DNA from 3 places in the Janthinobacterium sp. GW823-FHT06H09 genome. Region 2 is predicted to be linked to each of the others. Evidence: predicted binding sites of a transcription regulator. Region 2 holds the regulator's gene; each other region holds the start of a gene.
What was found. Region 2 encodes NrdR, which represses ribonucleotide reductase genes. Its sites were predicted from a motif close to CACNANATNTNGTG; they were not measured.

Region 1: the regulator NrdR is predicted to act here: its motif matches at 1,055-1,068, upstream of AC1Q6X_RS20850 (ribonucleoside-diphosphate reductase subunit alpha).
Region 3: the regulator NrdR is predicted to act here: its motif matches at 2,095-2,108, upstream of AC1Q6X_RS24365 (ribonucleoside triphosphate reductase).

What each region holds. Positions count from the first base shown of each region.
Region 1 covers NZ_JBXAHC010000012.1:91,317-94,591, reverse strand. The annotation lists gene AC1Q6X_RS20860 (sigma 54-interacting transcriptional regulator) at 1-352, shown strand, start outside; gene ampD (1,6-anhydro-N-acetylmuramyl-L-alanine amidase AmpD) at 330-941, shown strand; gene AC1Q6X_RS20850 (ribonucleoside-diphosphate reductase subunit alpha) at 1,333-3,275, shown strand, end outside.
Region 2 covers NZ_JBXAHC010000008.1:13,959-17,233, forward strand. The annotation lists ZMP/ZTP riboswitch at 171-295, shown strand; gene glyA (serine hydroxymethyltransferase) at 407-1,654, shown strand; gene nrdR (transcriptional regulator NrdR) at 1,798-2,259, shown strand; gene pilV (type IV pilus modification protein PilV) at 2,497-3,081, shown strand; gene AC1Q6X_RS14940 (PilW family protein) at 3,078-3,275, shown strand, end outside.
Region 3 covers NZ_JBXAHC010000018.1:36,988-40,262, forward strand. The annotation lists gene AC1Q6X_RS24355 (anaerobic ribonucleoside-triphosphate reductase activating protein) at 1-113, opposite strand, end outside; gene nrdD (anaerobic ribonucleoside-triphosphate reductase) at 106-303, opposite strand; gene AC1Q6X_RS24365 (ribonucleoside triphosphate reductase) at 300-2,048, opposite strand; gene AC1Q6X_RS24370 (hypothetical protein) at 2,167-2,583, opposite strand; gene ubiU (ubiquinone anaerobic biosynthesis protein UbiU) at 2,745-3,275, shown strand, end outside.

The sequences.
Region 1 (3,275 bases), on a different contig from region 2:
GGAGCGGGCGCTGGCCTTTGCCGACGGCGGCGTGATCGCGCTCGACGGGCTGGCCTTGCCATCCGCGCCGGGCAGCATGCCGTTGCGGGCGGCGCCGGCATTGCCGGACTTGCCGGAACGGCAACTGTGCCTGCCCGGCATGGCGGCATATGGCGTGGGCCCAGTCCTGCCGCTGGACGTGTATTTGCGTCAGGCCGAGCGCGACATGATCATGCAGGCGCTGGTCCAGGCGCGTTATCACCGCGCGCGGGCGGCGCGTCAGCTGGGCCTGAGCGTGCGCCAGTTGCGTTACCGCATGCAGAAATTGACGATACAGGAAGAATTACTTGATGAGCGGATGGACGATAGATGAAGACGGCTGGTGCGACGGCGCGCTGCGCTATGACTCGCCGTACTGTGATGCGCGTCCGGACGGTGCGCAAGTCGACTTGCTGGTGATTCATAACATCAGCTTGCCGGGTGGCCGCTTTGGCGGGCCGCATGTGTCGGACTTGTTTACGGGCCGGGTAGATTATAATGCCGATCCTTCCTTCGCCGACCTGCGTGGCTTGCAGGTGTCGGCGCACTTTTTTGTGCGGCGCGATGGTGCGTTGTTGCAATATGTTTCTACTGATCAACGTGCCTGGCATGCGGGCGCGTCCGTGTTCGAAGGACGCCCGCAGTGCAATGGCTATTCCATCGGTATCGAAATGGAGGGCGCGGACGATGTGCCTTTCCAGCGGCGGCAATACCATGTGCTGGCGGCGCTGACGGCGGCGCTGGTGGCGCGCCACGGGCTGTCCCATGTGCGCGGCCACGAGCATATCGCACCGGGAAGGAAGACGGATCCGGGGCCGTTTTTTGACTGGCATTTTTATCAAGAGTGCTGGCTGGAAACCCTGCGCGGGCAGCCTGCGTTAGCGCTTACTTCGCGGGGATTGGGCTTTCCATCCATGCCCTGAAAAGTCAACCGAAATCGTATATGAAAATACAAAAAATTACGCCGACGGATGCTGGAAAACTATTGCATCGCCCTTCGATGGGCACTACAATTAGTGCAGAAGTTGGATATAAAGACTATATCTAGTGCCATCACAGACGTTTTCAGAATTATTATCAAAGCTACCCAGATTGCTGATAAAGCACTGGAACTGGCGGTTTATCACCCTTGATCATGTTTTGCGCCAGCCGGGCAGTACGGTGTGGCGCTATGGATACTGACCTGTTTTATGCATTATAAATTTACTATTTAGCAACAAATACCTGAAGAAACCCTGACCATCGGGCGTTCTATTCAACAACACACGCGGCAGCAAAACTGCAGGCTGACTTTAGCTGACAACGGGAGCTTCAATGCAATCACCACAAGATATTTCCATCCATCCAACGCCAGTATCGCCAGCGCCAGGCGCGGCCAACAGCGTGGCGAGCACGGGCGCGGCATTGGGCGACTATCGCATCATCCGCCGCAACGGCGCGGTGGTGGCATTTGAGCCTTCGAAGATCGCCATCGCCATGACCAAGGCGTTTTTGGCCGTTAACGGCGGCCAGGGCGCCGCCTCGGCACGCATCCGCGAACTGGTGGAGCAACTGACGGACGGCGTCGTCGCCGCGCTGGTGCGTCGCCATCCGGGCGGCGGCACCTTCCATATCGAAGACGTGCAAGACCAGGTGGAACTGTCGCTGATGCGTTCGGGCGAGCACGACGTGGCGCGTGCCTACGTGCTGTACCGCGCCAAGCATATGGAAGAGCGCCGCCTGCAGAAGGAAGCGCAAGGCGCGTCCGCACAAGTTTCCGCACCACAATTAAATGTCACCGACAACGGCGTGCGCCGCCTGCTGGACATGCAGGAAGTGCGCGACCTGATCAACGCCGCCTGCGCCGGCCTGGAAAAGCACGTCGATGCCGACGCCATCCTGGCTGAAACGGTGAAGAACCTGTACGACGGCGTGCCCGTCGAAGAGCTGCACAAGTCGGCCATCCTGGCGGCGCGCGCGCTGATGGAAAAAGACCCGGCCTACAGCCAGGTCACGGCCCGCATCCTGCTGCACACGGTGCGCAAGGAAGTGTTCGGCAAGGAAGTGCCGCAAGCGGCGGCCGCCGCCGAATACCTGACGTATTTCCCGCAATATATCGCCAAGGGCATCGCCGCCGAGCTGCTGAACCCGGTACTCGCCAGTTTCGACCTGGAGCGCCTGGCCAAAGCCATCGTCGCCGACCGCGACTTGCAATTCGGCTACATCGGCCTGCAAACCCTGTACGACCGCTACTTCCTGCACATCCAGGACGTGCGCATTGAAATGCCGCAAGCGTTCTACATGCGCGTGGCCATGGGCCTGGCGCTGAACGAGGCGGACCGCGAAGCGCGCGCCATCGAGTTCTACAGCCTGCTGTCCTCGTTCGACTTCATGAGCTCGACCCCGACCCTGTTCAATTCGGGCACCCTGCGCTCGCAGCTGTCGTCGTGCTACCTGAGCACCGTCTCCGATGACCTCGAAGGCATCTACGACGCCATCAAGGACAACGCGCTGCTGGCCAAGTTCGCCGGCGGCCTGGGTAACGACTGGACGCCGGTGCGCGCCCTGGGCGCCCACATCAAGGGCACCAACGGCAAGTCGCAAGGCGTGGTGCCGTTCCTGAAAGTGGTCAACGACACGGCCGTGGCAGTCAACCAGGGCGGCAAGCGCAAGGGCGCCGTCTGCGCCTACCTGGAAACCTGGCACATGGACATCGAGGAATTCCTCGACCTGCGCAAGAACACGGGCGACGACCGCCGCCGCACGCACGACATGAACACGGCGAACTGGATTCCCGACATGTTCATGAAGCGCGTCATGGAAAAAGGCGATTGGACCCTGTTCTCGCCGTCGGACACGCCTGACCTGCACGACAAGGTCGGCAAGGCTTTTGAACAGGCTTACCTGGGCTACGAAGCCAAGGCCGCCGCCGGCGAAATCCGCGTCTTCAAGAAGATCGCGGCGCTGGACCTGTGGCGCAAGATGCTGTCGATGCTGTTTGAAACGGGCCACCCATGGATCACGTTCAAGGATCCTTGCAACATCCGCAGCCCGCAGTCGCACGTCGGCGTCGTCCACAGCTCGAACCTGTGCACGGAAATCACGCTGAACACGGGCCCTGACGAAATCGCCGTCTGCAACCTCGGTTCCGTCAACATGCCGGCGCACATGAAGGAAGGCAAGCTCGATCACGTCAAGCTGGCCAAGACCATCCGCACCGCCATGCGCATGCTCGACAACGTCATCGACATCAATTACTACGCCGTCGACAAGGCGCG
Region 2 (3,275 bases):
GTAACATACGCTTACAAGCCGCAGCCAAGTTTAAGTCCAGCTTAAGAGCGGCAGCCATGCCCCGGGGCGGCCTGCGGCCCTGTCCGGGCTGCGGCGGCGCGCGGCGATTATAGCCGCACGGTTGCATTCCTTGCTCAATTTGGGCACTTAACTTACAATTTGACTTCCATTACGTCTCACGTGACTGGCGAAAAGTCGGGCGATCTCCCTGAGTGGCGATCGGCAAACCGGCGAAAGGTGGGCACCCACCGGGAAACGTGAGATTTTTCATCAGCCGTTCGCCTGGGTAGCCACTATGGAAAAGCACGAAGAGGCTGCCCGTCCAATGTTGTTATTCACTTAACGCCGGCTCCCCTCATTCGATCCAACCTGCCAGTACAAGCACCCTCATACTTGGAGTTTTTACATGTTTGCAAAAGATCACACCCTCGCCAACGTCGATCCTGAATTGTTCGCCGTCATTCAAAAAGAAAACACGCGCCAGCACGATCACATCGAACTGATCGCCTCGGAGAACTACACGTCGCCAGCCGTAATGGAAGCGCAAGGCTCGCAGCTGACGAACAAGTACGCCGAAGGCTACCCGGGCAAGCGCTACTACGGCGGCTGCGAATACGTCGACGTGGCCGAGCAACTGGCCATCGACCGCGTCAAGAAACTGTTCGGCGCCGAATGCGCGAACGTGCAGCCGAATTCCGGCTCGCAGGCGAACCAGGGCGTGTTCTTCGCCATGTTGAAACCAGGCGACCTGATCATGGGCATGTCGCTGGCCGAAGGCGGTCACCTGACCCACGGCATGCCGCTGAACATGTCCGGCAAATGGTTTGACGTCGTGTCGTATGGCTTGACGGCGGAAGAAGACATCGACTACGAGGCGATGGAACGCCTGGCCCGCGAACGCAAGCCAAAACTGATCATCGCCGGCGCGTCCGCTTTCTCGAAAAAAATCGACTTCGAACGCTTCGGCAAGATCGCCAAGGAAGTGGGCGCCTACTTCATGGTGGACATGGCCCACTACGCGGGCCTGATCGCCGCCGGCCTGTACCCGAATCCGGTGCCGTTCGCCGACTTCGTCACCTCGACCACGCACAAATCGCTGCGCGGTCCGCGCGGCGGCATCATCCTGATGAAGGCCGAGCACGAAAAAGCCATCAACTCGGCCATCTTCCCTGGTATCCAGGGCGGCCCGCTGATGCACGTGATCGCCGGCAAGGCCGTCGCCTTCAAGGAAGCGCTGAGCCCTGAATTCGTCGAATACCAGAAGCAAGTGATCAAGAACGCCGACGTGCTGGCGAAAACCCTGATCAAGCGCGGCCTGCGCATCGTGTCCGGCGGCACCGAATCGCACGTCATGCTGGTCGACCTGCGCGCCAAGAACCTGACGGGCAAGGAAGCCGAAGCCATCCTCGGTTCCGCGCACATCACCTGCAACAAGAACGGCATCCCGAACGACCCGCAAAAACCCTTCGTCACCTCGGGCATCCGCCTGGGCAGCCCGGCGATGACGACGCGTGGTTTCAAGGAAGCGCAAGCGGAAGAAGTGGGCAACCTGATCGCCGACGTGCTGGACAATCCGCATGACGCCGCCACCATCGAGCGCGTCAAAGCGGCCGTGAAAGTGCTGGCCGACGCGCACCCTGTGTACGCAGCATAATTATTTGTCCAGAATGTGTCATACGGAGTAAGATTCCGTATGACACATTCCTTCGTGCCCAAGGGCGCCCGGAGTGATTCGGGCGCCCTTTGTACAAGGGCGGCGATTTCCCGTAATTATTACTATAAAGTTGTAACCAGCCCATGAAATGTCCATTTTGCCAGCACGGCGACACCCAGGTTCTCGATACGCGCGTATCGGAGGAAGGGGATGCCATTCGGCGCCGCCGCCGCTGCGGCAAATGCGACAAGCGGTTTACCACGTACGAGCGCATTGAACTTATCATGCCGGCCGTCGTCAAAAAGAATGGCAGCCGGACGGAGTTCGCTGCGGATAAGTTGCGCGGCAGTTTGATGCTGGCCTTGCGCAAGCGTCCCGTCGCGGCCGCCTCGGTGGATACGGCCATCGCGTCCATCCAGGAAAAACTGCTGACCAGCGGCTTGCGCGAAGTCGATTCCGGCTATATCGGCGAACTCGTCATGCAGGAACTCAAGCGCCTCGACAAGATCGCCTACATCCGCTTCGCTTCCGTCTACAAGAATTTCGAAGACCTGGCCGAGTTCCAGGATGCGATCGCCGAAGTGGGGCAGGCGCGCAAGCCCTGACGCCTGCTCGAAGCCTCTTGTTCGACGACGGGGCTGCTCATGTGCCCCGTTTTGCGCCCCGTGTTCACCACGCCAGCGCTCGCCTGGCAAGCGGCCTGATCAATAACTACGCCGTTCTTCTCCCCTTATCGCTGCGCTGTTTGCGCTTGCGCAGATCCCGTTTTTTGCGCGCGTCTATCGTGTAGCTGGGCCGCCTGTTCTTGCGACTCTTTCTGCGGAAGGGAGCAAGGCATGCACATGAGCGGTCGCACTATGTTTCCAGCGGGTGGCAGCAGCCTCGTCGAGGTGCTCGTGTCGCTGCTGCTGTTGGCGCTGGGCCTGCTCGGTGCCAGCATTTTGCAACTGCACTCCCTGCGCGCGCGCCATGAGTCGGCGCTGTTGTCGGCGGGCGCGCAGCTGGCGGCCGGCATGGCCGAGCGCATGCGCGCAAACGGCGTGCTCATGAATGGACCCGATGCGGGCAATCCCTACCTGAACGTGGCCTACGCGGCGGCGGACGACGCCGAAGCAGGCGGCACTGCGCCGGACTGCTTTGGCGCTAGCGCCTGCAGCGCGGCCGAACTGGCGCAATTCGACATCGCTGAATGGAAGCAATCGTTGCATGCGGCCTTGCCCGGCGCGCGCCTGCATATCTGCCGCGATGCCTCTGTTTGGGATGCCGCCGCGCAAGGCTTGCACTGGGCGTGCAGCGGCGGCAAGGGCGCGCCCATCGTCATCAAGCTGGGCTGGCGCGGCCGCTTGCCCGATGGCTCGCCCGCCGTGAATGCGGCAGGCGAGTCGCTGCCCAGGCTGGTATTCCAGCTGGGCGGAGGCGGCGCATGAACGGCGTGCATGCCGCGTGGCGCTGGCGGCGCGGCATGAGCCTCGTCGAATTGCTGGTGGCGCTGTCGCTGGGCGCGCTGCTGATGCTGGCCGCCAGTGGCGTGCTGGTGGCGGCTAGCGGCAGCTATGGCGACCAGTCCGCCAGCGCGCGGCTGGACGACAATGGCCGCTATGTGCTCGACACCATCGCCCGC
Region 3 (3,275 bases), on a different contig from region 2:
TGGCAATAGCCGCAACGCCAGGGGCAGCCCTGCACGAACACCACGGCAGCCAGCTTGCCCGGGTAGTCGGTGGCGGAAAAGGGCGTCAGGCCGCCCACTTTCAACTCAGCCATGGCAGGCCGGCTGGCCAACCCGGGCGCTCGCTTCCGTAAAATACTGGCGCTCGTGGAATTCGCCCTGCTTGCCGATGTTGAACGAGGCGACGGGGCGGTGATAGCCCATCACGCGCGTCCAGATTTCGCAGCGCTGGCGTTCGCTGTCGAGCAGGGTGATGGCGGGAGTGAAGTCGGGACGTGCATTCATGGCGTTTCCTCAAGTGATGGAGCAATGTGGGCCTGCTTGCGGGCGATCAGCTCCGCGTCGCAGGTGGGGCAGAATTCATGTTTCCCGGCCAGGTAGCCGTGGCGCGGGCAGATGGAAAACGTGGGCGTGACGGTGATGTAGGGCAGCGAGAAGCGGCTCAGGGCGCGTTTGACCAGCTCGCGGCAGGCGTTCGCGTCCGACAGCGCTTCCGTCATGTACAAATGCAGCACCGTGCCGCCCGTGTATTTGCGCTGCAGCGCGTCCTGCAATTCCAGCGCTTCGAACGGGTCGTCCGTGTGGCCGACGGGCAGCTGCGACGAGTTCGTGTAATACGGATTGTCGACGGTGCCGGCCTGCAGGATGGCGGGATAGCGCTTGCGGTCTTCGCGGGCGAAGCGGTACGTCGTGCCTTCGGCCGGCGTCGCTTCCAGGTTGTACATATGGCCCGTCTCTTCCTGGAAGGCCACCATGCGGGCGCGCACGTGGTCGAGCAGGCGGATCGCCAGCGCATGGCCCTCGGCGGACGTGATGTCCCAGGCGTCGCCGCTGAAATTGCGGATCATCTCGTTGATGCCGTTCACGCCCAGGGTGGAAAAGTGGTTGCGCAGGGTGCCCAGGTAGCGTTTCGTGTAGGGGAACAGGCCTTGCTGCATCAGTTCCTCGATGGTGCGGCGCTTGATTTCCAGGCTGGTCTTGCCCAGTTCCAGCAGGCGGTCCAGGTCCGCCATCAAGGCCGCTTCGTCGCCGCGCCACAGGTGGCCCAGGCGTGCGCAGTTGATCGTCACCACGCCCAGGGAGCCCGTCTGCTCGGCGGAACCGAACAGGCCATTGCCCCTTTTCAGCAGTTCGCGCAAGTCCAGCTGCAAGCGGCAGCACATGGAGCGGATCATGTTCGGCTTGAGTTCCGAATTGATGAAGTTCTGGAAGTAGGGCAGGCCGTAGCGGGCCGTCATTTCGAACAGGCGTTCCGCGTTTTCGCTATGCCAGTCGAAATCCTCGGTGATGTTATAGGTGGGGATGGGGAAGGTGAAGACCCTGCCCTTGGCGTCGCCCGCCATCATGATCTCGATGTAGGCGCGGTTGATCATGTCCATCTCCGCCTGCAGCTCGCCATAGCTGAAGTCCATTTCCCGGCCGGCGATGACGGGAATCTGCTCGCGCAGGTCGTCCGGGCAGACCCAGTCGAAAGTGAGGTTGGTGAACGGCGTCTGCGTGCCCCAGCGCGATGGCACGTTGAGGTTGAAGATCAGCTCCTGCATGTACTGGCGCACGTCTTCATAGCGCAGGCTGTCCTTGCGGATGTAGGGCGCCATATAGGTATCGAAGGAGCTGAACGCCTGCGCGCCGGCCCACTCGTTTTGCAGGGTGCCGAGAAAATTGACGATCTGGCCGATGGCGCTCGACATGTGCTTGGGCGGGCCCGATTCGATCTTGCCCGGCACGCCGTTCAAGCCTTCATGCAGCAGGGTGCGCAGCGACCAGCCGGCGCAATAGCCGGCCAGCATGTCGAGGTCGTGGATGTGCAGCGCCGCTTCGCGGTGCGCCGCGCCCACTTCCGGCGGATACACCTGGTCCAGCCAGTAGTTGGCGATGACCTTGCCCGATACATTGAGTATCAGGCCGCCCAGCGAGTAACCCTGGTTGGCGTTGGCGTTGACACGCCAGTCGCGCCGGTCCAGGTATTCATTGATGGATGCGGCGACATCGACCTGGCCGCGTGTGGGGGAAACTGCATTTGTCGTCATGAAACCTCCAATAAACACAACATGCGGTGTTTTTATGGAGATTAATCACTAAATATAGTGGCGTCAAAGGGCGCGTGCAGTTGCGTGACGAATCCTTGATGCAGGTGAAAAATCCACGTCAGCCGCTTTTGTTCCAGCGCGTTTCGCGCAGGATCAGCCAGCTCGCGCAAAAGAACGCGGCGCCGCAGGCGGCCACGCTGGCGACGGAGGCGGGCAGAACGTGCGTCCATATTTCCAGCGGCGTGTAGGTGCTCCAGCTGGCCACGCGCGCGTCGAAGGTGACGTAGTTCGCCAGCAGCCAGTAGACGGCCAGCAGGCCCGTGCAGATGGCGGCCTGACGCAGCAGCGGCATCTTGCGGCGCGCGAACACGGCCAGCAGGAACAGCAGCAGCACGCCCGGATACGCGCCCAGCACTTCCGGCGACAGCACGGAGAGGGTCCCTGCATCATAGCCATCGGGCGGGCCGGCCCACTGCACCTGCAGCGCGGTGAGGAACAGGGTGAGCAGGAAAATCAGCAGCGGTTTGCGGGTCATGGCGGGCAATCGGATAGGGAAAAAGTGGGGCATTTTACAGCCAGGTCAAGCAAGTTGAACGCGCGCCAGCCATGCATGCATTCCTTCACCTGTGTCAAGGACTGGGCGGTATGGGCGGGGCTATAGTCTGCACCCTGAGCCGATACAGGACTGTGAATATCATGATGCTTGAATCAACTACCGCCACCCGCGTGGCCGGACCGCTGGAACTGGTCTGCCCCGCCGGCAGCCTGCCCGCCTTGAAAGCGGCCGTCGACAATGGCGCCGACACCGTGTACCTGGGTTTTCGCGATGCCACCAATGCACGCAATTTCGCCGGCCTCAATTTCGACGAAAAGGCCATCGCCGAGGGCGTGCGCTACGCCCACCAATATGGACGCAAGGTGCTGCTGGCGCTGAATACCTATCCGCAGCCGCACAACTGGGCCGTGTGGCGCAGCGCCATCGACCGCGCCGCGCAAGCCGGCATCGACGCCATGATCGTGGCCGATCCGGGCTTGATGGCGTATGCAAGCGAGCATCACCCGCAGCTGCGCCTGCACCTGTCCGTGCAAGGCTCGGCCACCAACTACGAAGCGATCAATTTTTACCAGGAACACTTCGGCATCGCCCGCGCCGTGCTGCCGCGCGTGCTGTCGATGGCGCAGGTCGAGCAACTGATCAGCAAGACGGACGTCGAGATCGAGGTCTTC